DNA from 2 places in the Phenylobacterium sp. GW823-FHT02A09 genome. Region 2 is predicted to be linked to the other one. Evidence: predicted binding sites of a transcription regulator. Region 2 holds the regulator's gene; the other holds the start of a gene.
The links. Region 2 encodes LexA, which represses DNA repair genes until DNA is damaged. Its sites were predicted from a motif close to ATGTTCNCNANNTGTTCT; they were not measured.

Region 1 (11,862 bases), on a different contig from region 2:
GCCCGAGACGGTGATCGCGGCGCTGACCGCCAGCCATAAGCGGGCCGACAAGTTCGCGGTCGGCGAGCCGATCACCACCGACAACTACGGCCGCGTGGCCGACACCCTGCGCCGCGACCTGCGGGTGGCGCAGGTGATCTGCCTGCGCACGTCGTAGGCGCGCCATTCTCTCGAAGTCAGACGCGAATGGGTCCCGGTCTTCGCCTTCGGCGAAACCGGGATGACACCCTCTTATGCGTCCTTCGGCTGCGGGCTGAGCCGCGCGACCATGAAGGCCAGGACGATGCCGATCAGGCCGAGGGCGGCCGAGTAGAAGAAGAAGGTCATGTAGCCGGCGCCGAGCGCCTCGGGGGTGACGCCGGACTTCTCCATGGCGTTGGCGAAGGTCTGCGGCGGCAGGCCGGCGAACAGCGGCTTGAAGGCCGCGAACATCCCGCCGGCGTCGGCGCTGGCGGCAGCGCCCTCGACGATCCGTCCGGACTGCGAGGCGACCAGCTTGCCGAGCAGGGCGTAGAGCGAGGAGAACAGCGCGTACTGGGTGGCGGTGAAACCCTGGCCGGTCAGGCTGGACATGTAGGCGATCAGGCAGGTGCCGGCGAAGCCCGAGGCGATGTTGTCGACCCCGATGGCGACGCTGAGCGCCCAGAGCTCCGGCCCCTGGGCGGCGAGCCAGGCGAACACCAGGTTGGACAGCGGGCCGGCGAAGGCGCCGACCACCATCGAGCGGATCAGGCCGAAGCGGGCGATGCAGAAGCCGCCGAGCCCGACGCCGAGCACGCTCATCACCACGCCCAGCACCTTGCGGACCTCGGCGATCTGGAGCTTCGAGTAGCCCATGTCGAGGTAGAACGGGTTCATGATGTTGAGCACGAAGTCGCTCAGCCGGTAGACGCAGATCAGCGCCAGGATCAGCCCCGCGGCCTGGCCGTAGCGGGCGAAGAAGTTGGCCAGCGGCGCGCCGAGCGCGACGCTGAGATAGCGGCCGGGCCGGGTCTGCAGGCCCGGGGCCGGCCGGGCGGCGAAGAAGATCACCAGGGCGCCGAGCGCCACGCCGCCGACCTGGGCGAAGACGCCCCAAGGCTTGCCTTCCCACAGCGCCGTCACCTGGGCGGCGGCGCCGGGCAGGCCCAGGCGCTCGAACAGGGCGGCGAGGATGGCGGCGTTGCCGGCCAGGCCCGAGCCCAGCACCACGCCGCCGAGCACGAACAGCAGCAGGCGGATCGCCCACTCGGCGCCGTCGCGGGCCGGGGCGGCGGGGATGTCGCCGGTGTCGATGGCGCGGATCTCGTGCTGGGCCTCGCGCGGGGCGCCGAGGACCCCGAACACGCCGACCAGCATCAGCACGGCCATGATCGCGTAGGAGGTGTTCCAGCCGGCGTATTCCGACAGCGCCAGCGGCAGCACGCCGGCGACGATCATGGCGATGCGGTAGCCCCACTGGTAGGCCGCGGCCATCGCGCCCTGCTTCTCGGTCACCGCCGCCTCGATCCGCCAGGCGTCGATGACGATGTCCTGGGTGGCGGAAACGAAGCCGACCAGCACCGCGAACAGCGCCATGAGGCCTAGACTTGAGACCGGGTCGGTGCCGGCGATCGACCACAGGCCGAGCACGATCAGTCCCTGGCAGAGCAGCATCCACGAGCGCCGGTGGCCGAGCCACTTGGTGATCACCGGCACCTTGGCGCGGTCGACCAGCGGGGCCCAGAGGAACTTCAGCGAATAGGCCAGCGTCGCCAGGCCGAAGAAGGCGATCACCTCGAGCGACAGGCCCGCGTCGCGCAGCCAGGCCGAGAGGGTGTCAAAGATCAGCAGATTGGGCAGGCCCGAGGCGAAGCCCAGCGAGAGCATGACCAGCGAGCGGCGCTCGAGATAGACGGCCAGGGCCGCGAGCGTGCCGGGCTTCTTGCCGGCATTCTGGGGGGCCTCGCCGGCCTTAGTCTCTGTGGTCATGCAAGGCTTCCCCGAACGACGCCGGGGCGGCCCCTGGACGTCAGCCGACCTTGGCGTGGTCCGGCTGTTGCGTCCAGTCGGGGGCGGCGGTCCAGCGGCCAAGCGCCGCGCGCAGGGCGTCGGGGGTAAGCGGCTTGACCAGGAAGTCGTCCATGCCGGCGGCCAGGCAGGCGTGGCGGTCCTCCTCGAAGGCGTTGGCGGTCAGGGCGACGACCGGCGTGCGCACGCCCATGCCGCGCACCTTGCGGGTGGCTTCCAGCCCCGACATGCCGGGCATGCGCATGTCCATCAGGATCAGGTCGTAGACCCCGACCTTGAGGGCGGCGAGCGCCTCCTCGCCGCCGCCGGCCTGGTCGACGCGGCAGCCTTCGCGCGACAGCAGGGTGCGGGCGAGCAGGGCGTTGATGGGGTTGTCCTCGACCAGCAGGATGCGGGCGCCGGGGGCGACGGCGGGGGCGATGCGGTCGTCCTCCACCGTGCGGGCCGGGTCCTCGTCGCGGCGGGCGGCGAGCACGCGCTCGGCCAGCGAGGCGCGGCGCAGCGGCTTGATCAGATAGCCGGCGAACCCGGCGGCGCGCTGCGCCTCGATGCGGCCGCGCTCGTCCGGGGTCAGCATGACCAGCAGCGAGCGCTTGGCGGGCGGGCGCTCGGGCGCGAGGGCGCGGTCGACCAGCACGACGTCGGCCGGGCGCGTGGCGGCCAGCGCCGACGGCAGGTCGGCGGCGACCAGGGCCTTGCCGCCGGACGCCTCGATCTGGCGGCGGGCGGCCTCGGCGACGATGCGGTTGGCGCTGACGATGGCGACGGTGCGGCGGGCGAGCGGGCGCTCGGCGCGGGCCGGGCGGCGGGGCAGCGGGGCCTCGAACCAGAAGGCGGCGCCGCCGAGGCTGGCGGTCTCGACCCCGACGTCGCCGTCCATGGCGACGGCCAGCTTGCGAGCGATGGCCAGGCCCAGGCCCGCGCCGCCGAGCTGGACGTCGCGCAGCGGATCGGCCTGCTCGAAGGCCTCGAAGATGGTCTCGCGGGCGGACTGGCTGACGCCGGGACCGGAGTCCTCGACGGTGAAGCGCAGGCCCTGCGGCGTTTCGGCGACGCTGAGCAGCACGCCGCCCTGGCTGGTGAACTTGACGGCGTTGCCGGCGAAGTTGAGCAGGATCTGGCGCAGGCGGCCTTCGTCGGCATGGACGGCGCCGATGCCGGCCGGCGCGGCCCAGGCGATCTCCAGGCCCTTCTCCTGAGCGCGCGGGGAGAGCAGCTCGCAGACCGAGCGCAGCAGGCTCTCGACCTCGAAGTCGGCGGGATGCAGCTCGATCTTGTCGGCGCCCAGGCGGGCGAAGTCGAGCACGTCGTTGACCAGGCCGAGCAGGTGCTCGCCGGACTCGCGCAGCGCCGAGACATAGGCGCGCTGTTCGTCGGTGAGGGCGGTGCCTTCCAGCAGGCGGGCCATGCCGAGCACGCCGTTCAGCGGGGTGCGGAACTCGTGGCTGAGCGAGGCGAGCTGCTCGGCGCTGACGCGGGCCTGGCGGGTACGATCGTGGGTCATCGACCCTGGGTTTACCGCACGCGGCTTAACGGGCGGTCAAACGCCGCATTTTCGGGCAGGCGTCAGAGCGCGGCCATTTCCTGGGCCAGGGTCACCAGGGCGGCGCGGGCCGAGGCCTGCGGGATGGCGGCGAAGGCCTCCAGCAGGTCGACCCCGCCGGTCAGGGCCAGGGCCGAGATCACCTCGTCGGCGGCGTCGGCCAGGCCGCCCTCCTCGCCAACCAGCCAGCCGACGCTGGTGTCGAGCGCGGCGGCGATGGCGACCAGCATCGAGCCGGAGACGCGATTGGCCCCGCGTTCGTACTTCTGGATCTGCTGGAACGAGACGCCGACCCGCTCGGACAGCACGCCCTGGCTGATGCCGAGCGACTTGCGGCGAAGGCGCATCCGGGCGCCGATGGCGATGTCGACGGGGTCCGGACCGATGGCGTCGTCGAGGGGCATTTTGTCCTCCCCACTGCTTGGGATATTCTATCTGAGCGTTAAGCCTGCCGCAGCATAACAAGTAGACGGCCGGTAACGCGAGTCGCTAACGTATTCGTCCTATGCGCGCACCGTCTGAGACCGTCCTGGATCCAGTCGAGCTTCTCACTCCGCGAGAGCGCGATTGCCTGCGCCTGGTCGACCGGCACCTCAGTTCCAAGCAGATCGCCCGCGAGTTGGGCATGTCGAAGGCCTCGGTCGACACCTACTGCGACCGCGCCCGCCGCAAGCTGGGAGTCGGCGACCGCTACGCGGCCGCCCGCGCCTTGGCGGACCACGAAATCGCTGTCCCGATCGGATCGGGACACGACGCAATCAGGACAGACGCCGGCGCCGTCTCATGGGCTGATGAAGCCCAGCAAGGAGACAGGGCTGATGGGCGACTGGTTGCGAGAACTGGCGGACGCCAGGGGGTCGGTGGTGGATCTGCACCCCAACCGCGAGACGATGGATCGACGGGCCGCGGTGAGCCGCGCGATGCGGGTGCGCAACGAGGTGGCCGCGTTCGAGCGCCGCTGGCCGGCGCCGCCGAGCCACGAGGACAGCGTCCCGAGCTTTACCTGGAGCCAGCTGGAACGGCAGCTCGCGGATTTGGCGGATTCGCCGATGAAGGCGGCCATGGCCCGCGACCTGATTTCTGGCCTGCGCAAGATGTCGCAATTCAAGCCGCCGGAAATGGTGCTGCGGGAAATCCTCTGCACCAGCTGGGCGCTGCTGGACGAGGGCTTCCAGCCGGACATGGGCTCGGACTATCCGCAGCACGACTAAGCCCGCTCGCGCGGTTGGGGCTGGTGGGCCTCATCGCGATCGTCGCGGCCTTGGCGTTCGGAGCGCTGCTGGCTGGCCTGCACGCGCTCCAGAGCCTGATTTAATCCTATTTCCAAACAGGGCCTTAGCCCTGTTCCCCGACAACTGAACACGCAGAAGGCGCCGGCGTTCGGCCGCGCGCCAGGAGACCCCTCATGCTCAAGCAACGTCGTATGATCGCCGATCAAGTCGCGGCGAGTTTGTTCGAAGCTGAAGCCGCCATCGACGCCGCCCTGGCGAAGACGGCCGGCTTGGCGGGTGTGATGCCGAGCCTGCGCACCGACGCCGGCTTGTCGGCCCTGGTCGGTCAGGGCGCCGTGGAACGCGCCAGCGAGGCGATCGCCCTGCTGGCCCAGGCCCGCCGCGCGATCTGTGAGACCCACAAGGAGCTGGACGTCGCCAAGACCCAGATCGGCCTGGGCGCGGTGATGTACGGCGGGATGGAGAAGCCTCCGGAAGCCTCGGCCCGGACGCGCCACATCATGCAGGTGGCCCCGGCCGCCTAACAGCCGGAGACCCAATCCGGGTTTTCCGGACGTTGCATCCTGCGGCGTAAGCCTCAGTATCGGGGCCCTCAGCCTTGAGGGCCCCTTTTTCGTGCTCAGCTCCCTGCCCGAACAGATCTGGGCCGTCGCCATGTTGGCCGTCTCGACCTACGCCTGGTGGCGCGGCGGCTGGGTCGAGCGGGTGGTGGCGGTGACCAACGTCATGGCCTGGCTGGCGACCATCGCCCTGCAGAACCGCACCAACTGGGTCGATCCGCAGTGGAGCGTGTTCGCGGTCGACGTGGTGTTCCTGGGCGTGCTGCTGGGCCTGGTGGTGCGCTCGCAGCGGACCTGGATCCTGCCGGCGGCGGCGTTCCAGCTGCTGCTGGTGATCACCCACGCGGCGATCATCATCGACGAAGGCGTGCGGGCCCGCGCCTACATCACCGCGCTTATCCTCTGGAGCTATCTGGTGCTGATATCGCTGGCGGTCGGCGCGCACCTGCGCTGGCGGCTCAGCGCGCCACCAGCACGCTGATCCCGGACTCGCGGACGATCCGCTCGGCGTTGGAGCCGAGCAGCCGCGAGACGGCGCTGGGCTGATGCGCGCCGACGATGATCAGGTCGGCGCTGACCGCCTTGGCCTCGGCCAGGACCTCGCCCGACACCGAGCCGACCCGGACCTTGATCGACACCGGCCATTTCGTGCCCGACAGGGTCTGCGCCCACTTCAACAGCTCGGCCTCGTGCAGCGCCTGTTCGTCGGCCTCGAAGGTCTTCGGCAGGTAGGCGTTGTAGCGCGAGGAGCGCGGCGTGCGGACGTTGACCAGGGTGATGCGGGCGTCGGACGCCTCGGCGATCTCGCGCGCGCGGCCCAGCTCGCGCTCGGCGTTGGTCGGGTCCTCGATGTCGACGGTGACCAGGATGTGCGAATAGCCGGGCATCGGCCCCTCCGATTGCTGCGCAGCTAAGACGCGCGAAGCGTCGCTGTGGTTGCATCATGCGGGCGCCTGCCGACGCTTGCGCTGGCGGTCGAGGGCGCGCTGGCGCCATTGCGCCCGGCTTTGCAGCAAGAGATGCCACGGGGAGGCGACGGCCCCTTCCGCGGCGGGCTCGTCGCGCGCACGGCGACGCGACTGCAGCATGGCGGCGAGCATGCTGCGCCGGTCGAGCTCGCCCTCCTCGCGCACCAGGGTCATGCGGTGCAGGGCGTAGACGCCGAGCAGGGCGGAGATCAGGAAGTAGAAATCCCAGTGATGGATGGCGAACTGCATGGCGCCGTCGTAGTGCGGGCCTTCCCACTGCAGGGCCAGCGCCAGGGCGCGCTGGGCGAAGGCGTCGGCGGTGAGCCCGCCGAGGATCGAGGCGCTGCCGGCGGCCGCGGCCGAGACCAGGGCGTTGGCGGCCAGGAACGAGGCCGCCGTGCCCGGCGGCGAGAGCTTCTGGGCGATGGCCCCCGAGGCTAGCGAGACGCCGGACGAGGCGACGCCCATCACCAGGGCCAGCAGGACCAGGTAGATGCTGACGAGCAGCCGGGATTCGATCTGCGAGGCGACCACCAGGGCGGCGACGCCGCCGACGAACAGCGGAGCGGCGACATTGAGCACCGACTTGTTGCTGAACCGGTCGGCCAGCACGCCCCAGCGGCGCAGCGACAGCATGTTGGCGAACTGGCTGATCAGGTTGACCACCATCACGAAGGTCATGCTGAAGCCGAGCTGGCTGAGCAGGAACACGGTGAGGAAGGGCTGGGCGAGGTTCACGGCGAACTGCCAGCTGGCCAGGAAGGCGATCAGGCGGCGGTAGTTGGGATGGCGGAACGGCTCGCGCAGCAGCGGCAGCAGGCGGGCCGGCTCGGGCGGCGGCGGCGGCATCGGCGGCTCGGGCGCGCGCGACAGGCCCCAGGCGCTGGCCAGCTGCGCGAAGAAGGCGAGCACGAACAGGCCGGCGAACACCGCCGGGCGGGCGTCCGCGCCCTCGGGCACGCGGTCGAGGAGCCAGGCGGCCAGCAGCCCGGCGACCACGCCGACGGCCGATCCCAAGCTGGAGCGGCGGCCGTTGAAGCGGCCGCGCTGGTCGTCGGCGATCGCGTCGCGCACCCAGGCGTTCCAGGCGCAGCCGCCGATCGCCCCGGCCCCGGTGTAGAGCGCCACCGCCAACACCAGGCCGGTGCGTGCGGCCGAACCCTGCGCGGCGAAGGCCAGGGCCGCCAGCGTCGCCGGCGCGATCGCCGAGACCAGCGAGGCGACGACGGCGATCGTTCGCCGCCGCCGCAGGCGCTCGATGAGAATGACGCCTGGACCCTGCAGCAGCTGCGACCAGAAGCCGACGGCCGCCAGCACGCCGATCAGCGCGTTGCTAGCCCCCATGCTGAGGGCGAAGGCGGTGAGCAGAACCCCGCGCATCATCACGTCGCAGGTGGTCGAGAACACCACCTCGAGCGTCAGCACCCGGGCGGCACGGGCGCGCTGGGCGTCGTCGAAGGCGGGTTGACGGCTCAGGCGCATGCCGAGGTCCCATCCCGGCGCGGGAAGCGGCCGGGCAGGGCCGAGTATCGGTCAGGCGCCGGGGCGCGCCATCCGGGACATTGCGGAGGCCGGCGGCGCGGACGCCGGGGCTGTCAGGCGCGAACGAGATCGCCGGGCTGGCCGGCGCGGCGATAGATCAGCGCCTCGGCGACGTGGGCGCGGCGCACCGGGCCGGCCCCTTCCAGGTCGGCGATGGTGCGGGCCAGGCGCAGGGTGCGGGTCCAGCCGCGGGCGGTCAGGCCGCCGGCCTCGGCCGCCCGGGCCAGCAGCGTGCGGGCGTCGGGCGCGAGATCGGCGATCTTCTCCAGAAAGTCGCCCTCGGCGCGGGCGTTGAGCGGCGCGCCGTCGGCGCCGGCGCGTTCGGCCTGCAGGGCGCGGGCCTGGGCGACCCGCGCGGCGGCCTCGCGGGTGCCCTCGGCCGGCGAAGGCAGGGCGAGGTCTGCGGCGCTGACCGGCGGCACGTCGACCTGCAGGTCGATGCGGTCGATGAACGGGCCCGAGACCTTCATCTGGTAGTCGGTCTGGCAGCGCGGCGCGCGCCCGCAGGCGCCGCGGCCGGCGCCGCCCATTCCGCACTTGCAGGGGTTCTGGGCGGCGACCAGCTGGAAGCGGGCCGGATAGCGGACGTGGGCGTTGGCGCGGGCGACGACGACCTCGCCGGTCTCCAGCGGCTGGCGCAGGCTGTCGAGCGCCTGGGCCGAGAACTCCGGCAGCTCGTCGAGGAACAGCACGCCGTTGTGGGCCAGGGACACCTCCCCGGGCCTGACCCGCAGACCGCCGCCGGTGAGCGCGGCCATGCTGGCCGAGTGGTGCGGGGTGCGGAACGGCCGGGCGCGGGTCAGTTCGCCCTTGGCGATCAGACCGGCCACCGAATGGACCATCGAGGTTTCGAGCAGCTCGGCCGGCGACAGCGGCGGCAGCAGACCCGGCAGCCGCGCCGCCATCATCGACTTGCCAGAGCCGGGCGGGCCGCAGAACAGCAGGTTATGGCCGCCGGCGGCCGCGATCTCCAAGGCGCGCTTGGCGTTCTCCTGGCCCTTGACGTCGCGCAGGTCGGGGACCCGCTCGCCGTCGAGCATGGCGCCGGGCTTGGGCGGGGCGAGGACCTGGGTTCCGCGGAAGTGGTTGACGACGGCCACCAGCGACGGCGCGGCCAGCACGCGGGTGTCGCCGGCCCAGGCGGCTTCCGGCCCCGAGGCCTCCGGGCAGATCAGCCCGAGCCCCATGCCGCCGGCCGCCACGGCCGCAGGCAGGGCTCCGGCGACGGCGACGATGCGGCCGTCGAGCGAGAGCTCGCCGATCGCGGCCCACTCAGTCAGGGCGTCGGGCGGCAGCACTCCCATCGAGGCCATCACCGCCAGGGCGATCGGCAGGTCGTAGTGGCTGCCCTCCTTGGGCAGGTCGGCGGGGGCCAGATTGACGATGATCCGGCGGCTGGGCATGGCCAGGCCGAGGCCGGCGAAGGCGGCGCGGACCCGCTCGCGGCTTTCGGCGACGGCCTTGTCGCCGAGCCCGACCAGCATGAACTTCACCTCGCCGGTGGTCAGCTGGACCTCGACGTCGACGCGCCGGGCCTCGACGCCCTGAAAGGCTACGGTGACGACACGGGAAGCCATGCCAACCCCTAGAAATGGCTCAACTTATCCACAAGCCCAGCACGCCGCGCGGGCCGGATCAAGAACAAAAGTCGAACTTTTCAGGAAGATGAGACGATTCCGCGACTTATGCGTGTCTCTTGGAGTTGCAACCTAAGCCGTTGTGCGGGCGGCTTCAATAGCGTCCCAAAGAATCGCCGTCGCATTGACGCCCGTGAACCGCTCCAGCGCCCGCGCGCCGGTCGGCGAGGTGACGTTGATTTCGGTCAGGTAGTCGCCGATCACGTCGATACCTACGAACATTAGCCCGCGGCGCTTCAGCTCCGGGCCGATGATCTCGCAGAGCTCGCGGTCGCGGGCGGTCAACTCGACCGCCTCGGCGCGGCCGCCGACGGCGAGGTTGGAGCGAATCTGGCCGGCGTCGGGCACGCGGTTGATCGCCCCGACCGGCGCGCCGTCGACCAGCAGGATGCGCTTGTCGCCCTTGCTGACCGCGGGGATGAATTTCTGGGCGATGACCGGCTCGCGGCCGATCATCCGGTGCAGGTCGAGCATGGCGTCGAGATTGGGGTCGTCGGCCAGCAGCCGCGCCACGCCCGAGCCGCCGCCGCCGTAGAGCGGCTTGAGCACGATGTCGCCGTGCTTGGCGCGGAAGGCGTAGATCGCCTCGACGTCGGAGGTGATCAGGGTCGGCGGCTGCACGCCGGGGAAGCCGGTGACGAACAGCTTTTCGGGGGCGTTGCGGACCTCGGTCGGGTTGTTCACCACCAGGGTCTTGGGGTGGATCACGTCGAGGAAGTGGGTCGAGGTGATGTAGGCCATGTCGAACGGCGGATCCTGGCGCAGCAGCACGACGTCGAAGTCGGACAGTTCGACCAGCTCCCAGTCGCCGAACTTGGCGTGGTCGCCCTTGACGTCCTGGACGGTGACCGGGCGGCCGCGGGCGAACACCCGGCCTTCTTCCAGCACCAGCCGCTCGGGCGTGTAGACGAACAGCGAATGACCGCGAGCCTGGGCCGTCAGCATCATCAGGAAGGTCGTATCGCCTTCGATCTTGATGGCCTCGAGCGGGTCCATCTGGACGGCGACCTTCAACGACATGGCAGGCTCCTGAACGGCGAAGGTGTCTGAGATAGGCCGGGAGGGCGGCGAGCGCCAGCGCGGGATGACGCCGACGCCAGGTTCGTCATGACCGGGCCGGCAGGTCCCGGCCATCCACAAGCGCCGAGCCGAGCGCATACGCGGCCGGGGATAGCGAACAAGGGGGCGGGCTAGTTCAGCCGCAGGCGGACGCGTTCGCGTTGGGCGCGGGCGGCCAGGGCCGCGCCGCCGTCGAGGGTGCTGGCGTGGGCCAGGGCCTCCAGCGCGCCGGCCAGGGCGCCTTGGCCCTCGCGGGCGGCGGCGACGTCCAGCCAGGGGCGGTGGTCGAGCGGGTCGAGCAGGGCGCGGCGCAGGGCGGCGCGCTCGGCGCGGCCGAAGTCGCCGGCCGCGGTGGCGCGGGCGAAGACGTTGTTCTGCAGCCGGATCAGCACGGCGCGGTCGCTGGCCGGGGCCATCAGCCGGTCGAGGCGGTCGGCGACGTTGGGGGTCAGGCCCGCATGCAGGGCGCGGCGCGTGAGCTCGGAGGGCAGCACCACGCGGCCCTCGCTGAACGGATCGAGCGCCAGCGGCCCCTCGACGGTCTCGATGCGCAGCAGGAAGTGGCCGGGGAAGTCGACGCCCTGGACCGACAGCCCGCACTTGCGCGCCACGTGCAGGTAGAAGACCCCCAGCGCCACCGGCAGGCCGCGACGGCGCTCGGCCACCGCCACCACGCAGGCGTTGTCGGGATGATCGTAGGTCAGGAGGTCGCCGGTCAGGCCGAGATCGCCGGCCAGGGTCTCGGCCAGGGCCTCCTCGGGGCTTTCGTTGCGCAGCCGCGCCGAGAGCCGCTCGACCCCCAGCTTGGCGAGGTCGAGGGCCGGCCGCGGATCGCGGGCGGGATCCTCGTGCACGGCGCAGGCGACCGCGGCGTCGAGCAGCGGAAAGCTCTCGTCCGGCGCCTGACCGGCCTCGCGCAGTACGTTTTCGGCGTCCTCTTGGGTCATCGCGCTCGGAGTTATGCGCCCTTCCAGGCGTCAGGACTGTGAACAGGCAGCCGTCCAGGCGCCAGGGCGATCAGATCGAGCCGAACGGCCAGGTTTTGCAAGCTCGGCCGGCGTGCGGCGATTGCGCGCCCCGCCCGCCGCAGGCGCTCGCGCTGGGTCTCCGACACCGCCTCGAGGGCGGCGTCTAGCGTTGTGCGCTGCTTGACCTCGACCACCGCCAGCACCTGGCCGCGTTGGGCCAGCAGGTCGATTTCGCCCTGCGGCGTGCGCAGCCGGAAGCCGAGGATGCGGTAGCCCTTGGCCATCAGCCACAGCGCCGCCCAGGCCTCCGCCCGGCGTCCGGCGGTCCGGGCCGCCGCCCCGCGCGCCTGGCGGACCTGGTTCA
Region 2 (11,862 bases):
GCGCGAAGCGGACCGCACGGATCATTCCTTCCGATCCGCGCTCGCCGAAGGCGCCCGGCACCAGAACGCCATGCACGCCGGTCAGGCGCTCGGAGATCAGTCCCTCCTCGCGCTCGAAGGCCTCGCCCTCGATCCAGTCGAACTTGACGCGGACATTGTTGGCGACGCCGCCGTGCACCAGGGCTTCGACCAGCGACTTATAGGCGTCGGTCAGGCCGGTGTACTTGCCGACGACGGCGATGTTCACCTCGCCGTCCGGGTGGGTCAGGGTGTTGGAGATCGACTGCCAGCGCGAGAGGTCCGGCGCCGGTGCAGTGTCCAGCAGGCCGAACACCGACAAGACTTCGCGGTCCAGGCCCTGGGCGTGGTAGTCGAGCGGCACGTGATAGATGTTCGGCGAGTCCATCGCCTGGATCACGGCGCTTTCCCGCACATTGCAGAACTGGCCGATCTTGCGGCGCTCCCCGGCCGGGATCGGCTGCTCGCAGCGGCAGAGCAGGATGTCCGGCTGGATGCCGATCGAGCGCAGTTCCTTGACGGAGTGCTGGGTCGGCTTGGTCTTCATCTCGCCGGCCGTCTTGATGTACGGCAGCAGCGTCAGGTGAATGTAGCAGGCGTGGCCGCGGGGCAGTTCCTGGCCCAGCTGGCGGATCGCCTCGAAGAACGGCAGCCCCTCGATGTCGCCGACCGTGCCGCCGATCTCGACCAGAACGAAATCGACGCCCTCGCCCGGATCGCTGAGCACGAAGTTGCGGATTTCGTCGGTGACGTGCGGGATCACCTGCACCGTCGCCCCGAGATAATCGCCGCGGCGCTCTTTCTCGATGATGGTCTTGTAGATCTGACCGGTGGTGATGTTGTCCGCCTTGGTGGCGTTCACGCCGGTGAAGCGCTCGTAGTGCCCCAGGTCGAGGTCCGTCTCGGCGCCGTCGTCGGTCACGAAGACCTCGCCGTGCTGATAGGGGCTCATCGTCCCCGGATCGACATTGAGATAGGGGTCGAGCTTGCGCAGGCGGACCTTATAGCCGCGAGCCTGCAGGAGCGCGCCAAGGGCGGCGGACGCGAGACCTTTTCCCAAGGAGGAGACCACGCCGCCGGTGATGAAAATGTACCGGGCCATGGGCGTTCAGATTACCTCCGATTCGCGGCGGGCGCCCTGCGGCGTTTCGCCAAAGCCTGTGGATTGAGAGCAAAGTTCTGCGAGGAGCGGCGCGCACAAACGCCGAACGAGCCGCCGAAGCGGCTTTTCTGTCAGGCTCACGATCATTCTGGGCTTAAGGGTTGGACGGCGCGGCGGGCGCGGTCGGCGGCGCGGCCGGGGCTTGCGCGGCCGGCGCTTCAAAGGGGCTGCGAACCTGCGGGGTCGGCGCGGTCAGCGGCGCGGGCGCGTCGCTGGGCGCCGTCGGAGCCGCCGGTTGCGGCGCGGCCGGCTGGTTCAGCTGGTTCGGGTCGAGGCCCTGCACCTTGATGCGGTCGACGACCGACGAGGCGCCGCGCTCCTGGCCGGCCAGAACCGTCAGCGTCAGGCTCAGCACAAAGAACACGCCGCCGAGAATCCAGGTCGTGCGGGTCAGCAGGTCGCCGGCCCCGCGCGCCGTCATGAAGCCGGTGTTGCCCCCGCCCATGCCCAGGGCGCCGCCCTCGGACCGTTGCAGCAGAACCACAGCGATCAGGGCGATGCAGACGATGACGTGAATGGTGAGCAGAATGCCGAGCAGCATGACGTATCCAATGACTTCGGGCGGTCCCCCGCTCCGAAATGAAGCGCGCGATCTAACACCAGGGAGCGCGTAAGGCCATAGCTAGCGCGTCGCATCGCTCGGACAAGGTCATGATTCTGGAAACCGAACGCCTCAGTCTGCGGCCGCTCATGGCGCCGGACGCCGAACGGCTGTTTCCGCTGCTCAACGATCCCGAGGTCATGGCGCATTGGGACATCCCAGAGGTCGACGACCCCGACCTGGTGCGCGCCATCGTCGAAGGCCAAGTCGCCGAGGCCGACACCGGCAAGGCCGTGCATTGGACGATCCACACCCTGGACGGCGACGAGTTCCTGGGCGCGTGCGATCTCTCCCAGATCGACCGCTGGCACAAGCGCGCCGAGATCGGCTTCATGCTGGGGCGCGGCGCCTGGGGCCAGGGCTATGCCTTGGAGGCGATGCGCTCGGTCGTCGGACACGCCGCGACGATAGGGCTAAGGCGGCTCTCGGCCCGCACGCACCTGGGCAACCTGCGCTCCGACGCCTTGCTGGAGAAGCTCGGATTCGAGGAAGAAGGGCTGTTGCGCGGCCATGTCCTGCGGGACGGCGAGCACCGCGACTGCCGCCTGTTCGGGCTGTTGCTCTAGCAACGGCCGGCGCCCCGCCTAACTAGGATCGCATGAGCCATCCGATCCAGACCACCGGCCTCGACCACATCGTCCTGCGCATTGTCGACAAGGCGAAGATGATCGCCTTCTACCGCGACGTTCTGGGCTGCCCCGTCGAATGGGACCGCCCGGACCTGGGCATGACCCACATGCGCGTCGGCGCCTCGCTCATCGACCTGGTGACCGTCGACGGCAAGCTGGGCCGTCAGGGCGGCCCAGCGCCTCAAAGCCAAGGACGCAACCTCGATCACTTCGCGCTCGTGGTCCGGCCGTTCGACGAGGCGGCCATCCGCGCCCACCTGGCCGCCCACGGCGTCGAGGTCGGCGAAACCGCGCCGCGCTTCGGAGCCGACGGCGAAGGCCCCTCGATCTACATCCAGGACCCCGAAGGGAACACCGTCGAGCTCAAGGGACCGCCGAGCTGAGCGCCTCAGATCGCGTTGATGATGCCCAGGAAGTCATGGGCCTTCAGCGACGCCCCGCCGACCAGCGCGCCGCCGACCTCGGCCGCGCCGAGAATCTCGGCGGCGTTCGAGGGCTTCACCGAACCGCCGTAGAGAATAGCCACGCTCTTGCCGTGCTCGCCGAACGCCTCGACCAGGGTCGCGCGGATCGCGACATGGACCTCCTCGATCTGCGGCGTGGTCGGCGTCAGGCCGGTGCCGATCGCCCAGACCGGCTCATAGGCGACGCAGAAGTCCTTGCCCGTCAGCTCGGCCGGCAGCGATCCCCTCACCTGCCCGGTCACGACGCTCAGCGCATCGCCCGCCTCGCGTTCGGCCAGGGTCTCGCCGACGCAGACGATCGGCTCGAGGCCGGCGCGCAGGGCCGCGCCCACCTTGGACGCGACCACGTCGTCGGTCTCGCCATAGCCGGCGCGACGCTCGGAGTGGCCGAGGATCACCAGGCTGGCGCCCGCATCGACCAGCATTTCCGCGGCGACGTCGCCGGTGAAGGCGCCCGACGCTTCAGCACGGCAGTCCTGGCCGCCGACCAGCAGCTTACCGCCTTCCAGCGCCGCAGCCGCCCGTGCGACCAGCGTCGCAGGCGGGCAAATCGCCACGCGCGCCTTGCTGTTTTCGATCCCAGCGGCGACCGCCTCGGCCTCCGCCAGCGACGCGGCGACCCCGTTCATCTTCCAGTTGCCGGCGATCAATGGGGTCGGAGAAGTCATGTCTTGCCTCGCATTTCGTGGGTCGCAGGGCCGTTAAGCTATGCAGCTTCTTCTGTCACGTGCTTGCGGGGGGGAAGCGGCCTCCACTATACCCGCCGTTCCACATTCGCGCCGAAGGGGCTCCGGTAGGGTCAAATGCTGTCCGCCACCCGACAATTCGCCAAATCCTGGGTCGCCGCCGTGCTGATCGGCCTGCTGGTCGTCAGCTTCGCGATCTTCGGCGTCAACGACGCCTTCCAGGGCAACTACACCAACGATGTCGTGAAGGCGGGCTCCCGGCACGTCTCCGGCCCTGACTTCCGCCGCGAGTTCGACAACTTCCGCAAGGGCGCCGAAGAACAGACCAAGCGCCCGATCACCATCGAGGAGGCGGTCGAGGCCGGTCTCGACCGGCGGCTGATGGACGAGATCGCCACCCGCGAGTCGTTCGGCGAAATGCTGCGCAAGATCGGCATCCATCCGTCCGACCGGCTGATGGAATCGGAGCTGCGCAAGATCCCGGCGTTCTTCGACCAGGTCTCCGGCGCCTTCGACAAGGCGCTCTACCAGCAGCGCCTGAACGAGAACGGCCTGACCCCGGCGCGCTTCGAGACCCTGCTGCGCGACCAGATCGCCGAATCCCACACCGCCGCCGCGATGGTGAACGGCCTGCGCGTGCCGCGGGCCTACGGCGCGCTGACCGCCATCTACGAGTTGGAAGCCCGCGACGTCGGCTACTTCATGATCGACCCGCGCAGCGTCGCGCAGCCGGCTCAGCCGACCGACGCCCAGCTGCAGGCCTTCATGAAGGAAAACGCCGACCGCATGACCCTGCCGGAATTCCGGGTCCTGACCGTCGTGGCCTTCACCCCGGCCCAGGTCGGCGAGGTCAAGGTCGACCCGGCTGAGGTCCAGAAGCGCTTCGATTTCCGCAAGGACACGCTGTCGCGTCCCGAAACCCGCACCCTCATCCAGATCCCGGCCAAGGACGCCGCCGCCGCCCAGGCGATCGCCGCGCGCCTGACCAAGGGCGAGGATCCCGCCGTCATCGCCAAGTCGACCGGCGTCGAAGCCATCACCTATGCCGACAAGCCGCAGTCGGCGATCGCCGACAAGCGCGTCGGCGCCGCCGCCTTCGCCCTCAACAGCGGCCAGGTCTCGGTCATCCAGGGCGACCTGGGCATGGCCGTGGTCAAGGTGGCCGCCATCACCCCCGGCCAGGTCGTGACGATCGATCAGGTTCGCCCGCAGATCGAAGCCGAGGTCCGTAAGGACGCCGCCGCCGAGAAGGTCTACGCGCTCAGCCAGGCCTATGAGGATGCGCGCGCCGACGGCGCCAACCTGGTGGAAGCCGCCAAGAAGGCCGGCGTGCCGACCTTCACCATCGGTCCGGTGACCCAGCAGGGCCAGGGCCAGCAGGGCCAGCCGGTCGCCGGCGTGACCCCGAAGATGCTTGAACTCGCCTACAGCCTCCCGGCCGGCGGCGAGAGCGAGGTCCAGGACGCCGGCGAAGGCCAGTACTTCGCCGTCCGTGTCGACCGGATCATCCCCAAGGCGCTGCCGCCGCTGGCCGAGGTCAAGCCGCAGCTGACCCGCTTCTGGATGATGCGCGAACTGGTCAAGTCCATGCAGACCCGCGCTGACGAACTGGCCGCCCGCGTGCGCAAGGGCGAGAGCCTGGACGCGGTGGCCGCCTCGGCCGGCGCCAAGGTGGTCAACGTGACCAACCTCGACCGCCAGAACGCGGCCCAGAACACCGCCCTGTCGCGCGATGCGCTCGGCAAGGCGTTCAGCGGCAAGCAGGGCGACGTCTTCACCGCCGAAGGCACGCAGTTCGGCCTGATCGTCGGCAAGCTGACGGCGGTCCGCGCCCCGAGCGGCCCGACCCTGGCCCGGATCTCCGAGGACGTGCGCCCGCAGCTGACCATGGCGCTGTTCCGCGACCTGGGCGCCGACGCCCGCAAGGCCGCCCGCGCCGAGGTGAAGGCCAAGGTCTATCCGGACAAGGCGCGTGCGGCCCTGGGCCTGGCGCCGATCGAAAAGGGAAAGGCCGCTGAACCGGCGGCCAAGACGGAGAAGGCGAAGTGACGATCGATCCTGCGTTTGCGGACTTTGAGACGAAGTACTCTCAGGGCGCGCCGCAGGTCGTTTGGACCCGGCTCATCGACGATCTGGAAACGCCGGTCTCGGCCTATCTGAAGATCGCCCACGGTCGGCCCTACGCCTTCCTGTTCGAGTCGGTCGAGGGCGGCGCGCATCGCGGCCGCTACTCGGTCATCGCCATGAAGCCCGACCTCGTCTGGAGGTGCCGCGGCGACCAGGCCGAGATCGCCGTAGGCCCCGACATCGCCGCCGGCCGCTTCCAGGCCCAGGCGGGCGGCGCGCTGGATTCGCTGCGCGATCTCGTCGCCCGCTCCCGCCTGGACCTGCCGGAGGGCCTGCCGCCGATGTCGGCCGGCGTGTTCGGGGCCATCGGCTACGACATGATCCGGCTGGTCGAGCGGCTGCCGAACATCAATCCCGATCCGCTGGACCTGCCTGACGGTCTGATGATCCGCCCCTCGATGGTCGCGATCTTCGACGCCATCGCCCAGGAGATCATCCTGGTCACCACGGTCCGTCCGTCGGAAATCACCGCCAAGGCCGCCTACGAAGACGCCAAGGCCCGGCTGGCCGAGGTCGCCGCGGACCTGCGGGGCGCCGCCCCGCCGCTGACCGGCGCGGCCCAACCCGAGCCGGACCGCTTCACCACGCCGGTGAGCCGCGAGGACTATCACCGCATCGTCGCCCGGGCGAAGGACTACATCCTGGCCGGCGACATCTTCCAGGTGGTGCCCAGCCACCGCTTCCGCGCGCCCTTCGCGCACGACCCGTTCGCGCTCTACCGCTCGCTGCGGCGCATGAACCCCTCGCCGTTCCTGTTCTACCTGAACTTCGGCGACTTCCAGCTGGCCGGCTCGAGCCCGGAGATCCTGGTGCGGCTGCGCGACGGCAAGATCACCATCCGCCCGATCGCCGGGACCCGCCCGCGCGGCGCCACGCCTGAGGAGGACCGCGCGCTCGAGGCCGAGCTGATCGCCGATCCCAAGGAGCGGGCCGAGCACCTGATGCTGCTCGACCTCGGCCGCAACGACGTCGGCCGCGTGGCGATGCTCAAGAACCAGGGCTCCAACGAGCCGCAGCCGGTCTCGCGCGGGCCGCGGGTGCGGGTCACCGACTCGTACTTCGTCGAGCGCTACAGCCACGTCATGCACCTGGTCTCCAACGTCGAGGGCGACGCGCCCGAGGGACTGGATCCGATCGACGTGCTGATGGCCGCCTTGCCCGCCGGCACCCTGTCGGGCGCGCCGAAGGTGCGGGCGATGGAGATCATCGACGAGCTGGAGCTGGAAAAGCGCGGCATCGCCTATGCCGGCGCGGTCGGCTACTTCGGCGCCGACGGCTCGGTCGACACCTGCATCGTGCTGCGCACGGCCTGCTTCAAGGACGGCCAGATGTACGTCCAGGCTGGCGGCGGCGTGGTCGCCGACTCAGATCCTGACGCCGAGTACGACGAGACGCTGCACAAGGCCCGGGCGCTGCGCCGCGCGGCCGAGGAGTCCTGGCGCTTCGTCTAATGCGCGCGGTCGACCACGTGGGTGGTCGTCACGGGCGGGGCGGTGATCATGGCCGCGGCGAGCGCCAGCGCCGCCACAGCCGCGAACGCCGCAGCGCCCAGGGCCGGCCAGGCCCGCTCGCGCTGGACCGGGGCCTGCAGCAAGCTGCGCGCATAGGCCATCTGGTTCGGGTCGAGGGCGGAATCGGCAGGCGTCATGGACACAGCATCCCGCCAACATGCGGCCCAGGCAATCGGGGCTTGGCGTTGGAGCGGGCCAAGCCTAGAGAACCCTTATGATCTTGGTGATCGATAACTACGACAGCTTCACCTACAACCTCGTTCACTATCTGAACGAGCTGGGGGCTGAGACGCTCGTCTACCGCAACGACGCGCTGAGCGTCGAAGAGGCGCTGGGCCTGAAGCCGCAAGGCGTCCTGCTCTCGCCGGGCCCCTGCACCCCCAACGAGGCGGGCATCTGCCTGGACCTGCTGGCCGCAGCGCCCGACGACCTGCCGATCCTGGGCGTCTGCCTCGGCCATCAGTCGATCGGCCAAGCCTACGGCGGCCAGGTGGTGCGCGCCAAGGCGATCATGCACGGCAAGACCAGCCAGATCGAACACACCGGCAAGGGGCTCTTCGCCGGCCTGCCGAACCCGGTCACCGCGACCCGCTATCACAGCCTGTCGGTCGAACCGTCGACCATGCCGGACGTGCTGGAGGTGACCGCCTGGACCGACGACGGCGAGGTCATGGGCTTCCAGCACAAGACCAAGCCGGTGCACGGCGTGCAGTTCCACCCCGAATCCATCGCCACCGAAGGCGGCCACGCCATGCTGGCCAACTTCCTCAAGCTCGCGGGCGTCCCGCCCCTGGTCGACGCCTAAGACATGTCCGACGCCTTCAAGCCGCTCCTGGGCCGCCTCGCGGATGGCGGGACCCTGACCGAAGACGACGCCGGCGAGTTCTTCGCCGCCTGCCTGCGCGGCGAGCCGACCCCGGCCCAGGTCGCCGCCGCCGTCACCGCCATGCGCATGCGCGGCGAGACCACCGGCGAGATCACCGCCTGCGCCCGCGCCATGCGCAAGGCCGCCGTCACCCTGGACCATCCGTTCCAGGTGATGGACGTCTGCGGCACCGGCGGTGACGGCCTGCACACCCTGAACGTCTCCACCGCCGTCGCCTTCGTCTGCGCCGGCGGCGGCCTGAAGATCGCCAAGCACGGCAACCGCGCGGTGTCCTCGCGCTCGGGCGCCGCCGACGTGCTGACCGAGCTGGGCGTCAATCTGGCCGCCACCGCCGAACAGCAGCTGCGCGCCCTGGACGAGGCCAATGTCGCGTTCTTCTTCGCCCCGGCCCACCACAGCGCCATGCGCCACGTGGCCCCGATCCGCACCGACCTGGGCTTCCGCACCATCTTCAACCTGCTGGGCCCGCTGACCAATCCGGCCAACGCCCAGCGCCAAGTCATGGGCGTGTTCGCCGATCGCTGGGTCGAGCCGCTGGCCCGCGTGCTCGGCGCGCTCGGCGCCGAACGGGCCTGGGTCGTGCACGGCGGCGGTCTCGACGAGATGACCACCACGGGCGAGACCAGCGTCGCTGAATATCGCGACGGCCAAGTGCGGCTGTTCACGATCACCCCGGAGGCCGTCGGCCTGCCGCGTTCGGCGCTGGCCGACCTGACCGGCGGCGCGCCGGCTCACAACGCCGTCGCCCTGCGCGAACTGCTGGACGGCGCCCAGGGCGCATATCGCAACATCGTGCTGCTGAACGCCGCCGCCGCCTTTCTGGTCGGCGAACAGGTCGAGACGCTGCGCGAAGGCGTCGAACTGGCCGGCCAGATCATCGACGACGGCCGCGCCAAGGCCGCCTTGGACAAGCTGGTCGAGGTGACCGCGCCATGAGCGACATCCTCGACAAGATCGCCGCCTACAAGCGCGAGGAAGTCGCCGAGCGGAAAGCCCAGCGGACCCTGGCCGACCTCGAAGCCGCCGCCCAGGCCGCCTCTGCGCCGCGCGGCTTCCGCGCCGCGCTCGAGCGCGCCCACTCGCCCGGCAAGCTGGCGCTGATCGCCGAGATCAAGAAGGCCTCGCCGTCCAAGGGCCTGATCCGCGAGGACTTCGATCCGCCGGCGCTGGCCAAGGCCTACGAGGCCGGCGGCGCGGCCTGCCTGTCGGTGCTGACCGACGGACCGAGCTTCCAGGGCGCGGACGCGTTCCTGGCCGCCGCGCGCGACGCTGTCGCCCTGCCCGCCCTGCGCAAGGAATTCCTGGTCGATCCCTGGCAGGTCGTCGAGGCCCGCGGCTTGGGCGCCGACGCGATCCTGGTGATCATGGCCATGGTCGACGACGCGCTCGCCGCCGACCTGATGTCGGAAGCCGCCCGCCTGGGCATGGACGCGCTGGTCGAGGTCCACGACGAGGACGAGATGGTCCGCGCCGGCAAGCTCGGCGCGACCCTGGTCGGCGTGAACAACCGCAATCTGCGCACCTTCGAGACCGATCTCGCCATCACCGAGCGGCTGGCCGACGCCACGCCCGACAACGCCCTGCTGGTCACTGAGAGCGGCATCTTCACGCCACTGGACGTCACCCGGCTGGAACGCTGCGGCGCGAGCGCGATGCTGGTCGGCGAAAGCCTCATGCGGCAGGCCGACGTCGCCGCAGCGACCCGCGCCCTGCTCGGCTGAGTCGGGCTCCGGCCCCTTCAAGCGATCGAAAAAGCCTAGCTTTTCAAAGGCTCCACGGTAACTTGACATTAACCCAGAACACCTAGAGAACATTCGTGACGTTAGCGCTTTGTTCTCAAGGGCTCGACAGCCATGCTCACCCGTAAGCAACACGAACTTCTCATGTTTATCCATGAGCGGATCAAGGAAACCGGGGTCTCGCCGTCCTTCGACGAGATGAAGGAGGCGCTGGACCTGGCCTCCAAGTCGGGCATTCACCGGCTGATCACGGCGCTCGAGGAGCGCGGCTTCCTGCGCCGCCTGCCGCACCGGGCCCGCGCGCTCGAAGTCGTCAAGCTGCCGCAGCAGGCGACCACCGCGGCCCCGCCCAAGGGCCGCTCGCCGTTCAAGCCGCAGTTGGTCGAAGGCGCCGGCGACGCTCCGGTGATGCCGATCGCCAACGACACCCGCGAACTGCCGATCCTCGGCCGCATCGCCGCCGGTACGCCGATCGAGGCGATCCAGCAGGAACGCGACCGGATCCCGGTGCCGGAGACCATCCTCGGCGCCGGCGAGCACTTCGTGCTCGAGATCGCCGGCGACTCGATGATCAACGCCGGCATCCTCGACGGCGACTATGTGGTGATCCGCAAGACCGACACCGCCAATTCCGGCGACATCGTCGTCGCCCTGGTGATGGGCGAGGAAGCCACCCTCAAGCGCCTGCGCAAGAAGGGCGCGTCGATCGCCCTGGAGGCCTCGAACCCGGCCTACGAGACCCGCATCTTCGGTCCCGATCAGGTGCAGGTGCAGGGCCGTCTCGTCGGCCTGATTCGCCGCTACCACTGACGGCGTCAGCGGCTCCAGGGCCGCTGGCCGCGCAGGTCCTGCGCCCAGACGATCCGCCAGCCATCGGCCGTCCGATAGAGTTCGGCCGATCCTCCGCGTTGGAAGTCGGCGTCGGTGAGGGTGAGCGCCTTCGGACAGGGCGGCGCCTGACCGCGGATAACGACGATCTCAGCCCACTGGCAGAACAACGGCTGCTTCTTTTCGATCGTCGAGGCCCGGCGCGTGAAGATCGCAGCGATGCGCGCGTCCTTGCTCGCCTGCAGCGGCGCGCAGGACCAGCGGTCGCAGTCATAGCCGCCATCGCGAGCGTCGGCGTCCGCCACCGTCAGACCCCGCCGCCGCGACCAGAGTTCGGCGGCGAACAGCTTGGCGTCGGGACGTAGCAACACCGCCTCGTCGCCACGCCTCACGGCGACCGCCGAACCATCGGCGGAGATCCACGCGTCCGGCGCAGGCGGCCGCGGACAGAGCCATACGGCCAGCGCCAGCGGCAGCCCCAACCAGCGCAACGGCCCCTTCCACAGACATAGCCACAGCACCCCGACGAACGCCGCCGGCAGGGTCCAGGCCGGCGCGCTCGCGAAGATCCGCTGGCTGCCGGGCATCCCCGCGACCCACGAAGCGATCATGTTCATGGTGTCGATGGCCAGGCCGGCCGCCGCCAGAGGGAGGCCGCCCAATCCCAGCGGCGCGAGCACCGCCCCGATCGCCAGGGCAGGCATCATCAGGAACGAGGTGATCGGCGCGGTCAGCAGGTTGGCGACCAGGCCGAAAGTCGAGACCCGGTTGAAGTGCTGCATGGCGAACGGCCCGGTCGCCAATCCCGCCACGAAGCTCGCGCCGATGCTGGCCGCGGTCCACACGCCGAGCGCCTGCACCACGCGGATCGGCCAGGGCGTGTTGATTTCGGTCGGCGGCCTTGGCCAGGCCTCGGCCAGCGCGACGAGCGCGGCCGTCGCCGCGAACGACATCTGAAAGCCCGGGGCGGCCACCGCTTCAGGCTGCAGCGCCATGATCACCAGGGCGGCGATCGCCAGGGTGTGCAGGCTGATCGCGCGTCGATCGACGAGGATCGCCAGGAACGCCGCGCCGGCGGTGATCGCCGCCCGCTCGGCCGGCGCCGGCGCGCCGGAGATCACCAGATAGAGCGTGACGGCGGACAGGCCCGCGGCCGCCGCCACCTTCTTGGACGACACGCGCAACGCAGCCCACGGCCAGGCCGCGATTCC

Region 1: AC1Q87_RS10810 (YifB family Mg chelatase-like AAA ATPase) is a predicted target of LexA. The motif match lies at 9,473-9,490, and genes of this name have one in related genera.

What each region holds. Positions count from the first base shown of each region.
Region 1 is NZ_JBXAJZ010000002.1:725,689-737,550, reverse strand. Features, by position in the region: gene AC1Q87_RS10860 (S1 family peptidase) at 1-157, shown strand, start outside; gene AC1Q87_RS10855 (AmpG family muropeptide MFS transporter) at 232-1,950, opposite strand; gene AC1Q87_RS10850 (response regulator) at 1,991-3,493, opposite strand; gene AC1Q87_RS10845 (helix-turn-helix domain-containing protein) at 3,556-3,936, opposite strand; partial or broken gene AC1Q87_RS10840 (response regulator transcription factor) at 4,038-4,226, shown strand; gene AC1Q87_RS10835 (hypothetical protein) at 4,324-4,743, shown strand; gene AC1Q87_RS10830 (hypothetical protein) at 4,938-5,288, shown strand; gene AC1Q87_RS10825 (hypothetical protein) at 5,380-5,805, shown strand; gene AC1Q87_RS10820 (universal stress protein) at 5,783-6,211, opposite strand; gene AC1Q87_RS10815 (MFS transporter) at 6,266-7,774, opposite strand; gene AC1Q87_RS10810 (YifB family Mg chelatase-like AAA ATPase) at 7,888-9,411, opposite strand; gene gshB (glutathione synthase) at 9,544-10,491, opposite strand; gene AC1Q87_RS10800 (transglutaminase family protein) at 10,662-11,477, opposite strand; gene AC1Q87_RS10795 (YraN family protein) at 11,489-11,862, opposite strand, start outside; gene rsmI (16S rRNA (cytidine(1402)-2'-O)-methyltransferase) at 11,860-11,862, opposite strand, start outside.
Region 2 is NZ_JBXAJZ010000001.1:596,147-608,008, reverse strand. Features, by position in the region: gene pyrG (CTP synthase) at 1-1,120, opposite strand, end outside; gene secG (preprotein translocase subunit SecG) at 1,275-1,721, opposite strand; gene AC1Q87_RS03145 (GNAT family N-acetyltransferase) at 1,832-2,347, shown strand; gene AC1Q87_RS03140 (VOC family protein) at 2,380-2,793, shown strand; gene tpiA (triose-phosphate isomerase) at 2,799-3,542, opposite strand; gene AC1Q87_RS03130 (peptidylprolyl isomerase) at 3,678-5,609, shown strand; gene trpE (anthranilate synthase component I) at 5,606-7,138, shown strand; gene AC1Q87_RS03120 (hypothetical protein) at 7,135-7,335, opposite strand; gene AC1Q87_RS03115 (anthranilate synthase component II) at 7,413-8,003, shown strand; gene trpD (anthranilate phosphoribosyltransferase) at 8,007-9,020, shown strand; gene trpC (indole-3-glycerol phosphate synthase TrpC) at 9,017-9,805, shown strand; gene lexA (transcriptional repressor LexA) at 9,938-10,633, shown strand; gene AC1Q87_RS03095 (ComEC/Rec2 family competence protein) at 10,639-11,862, opposite strand, start outside.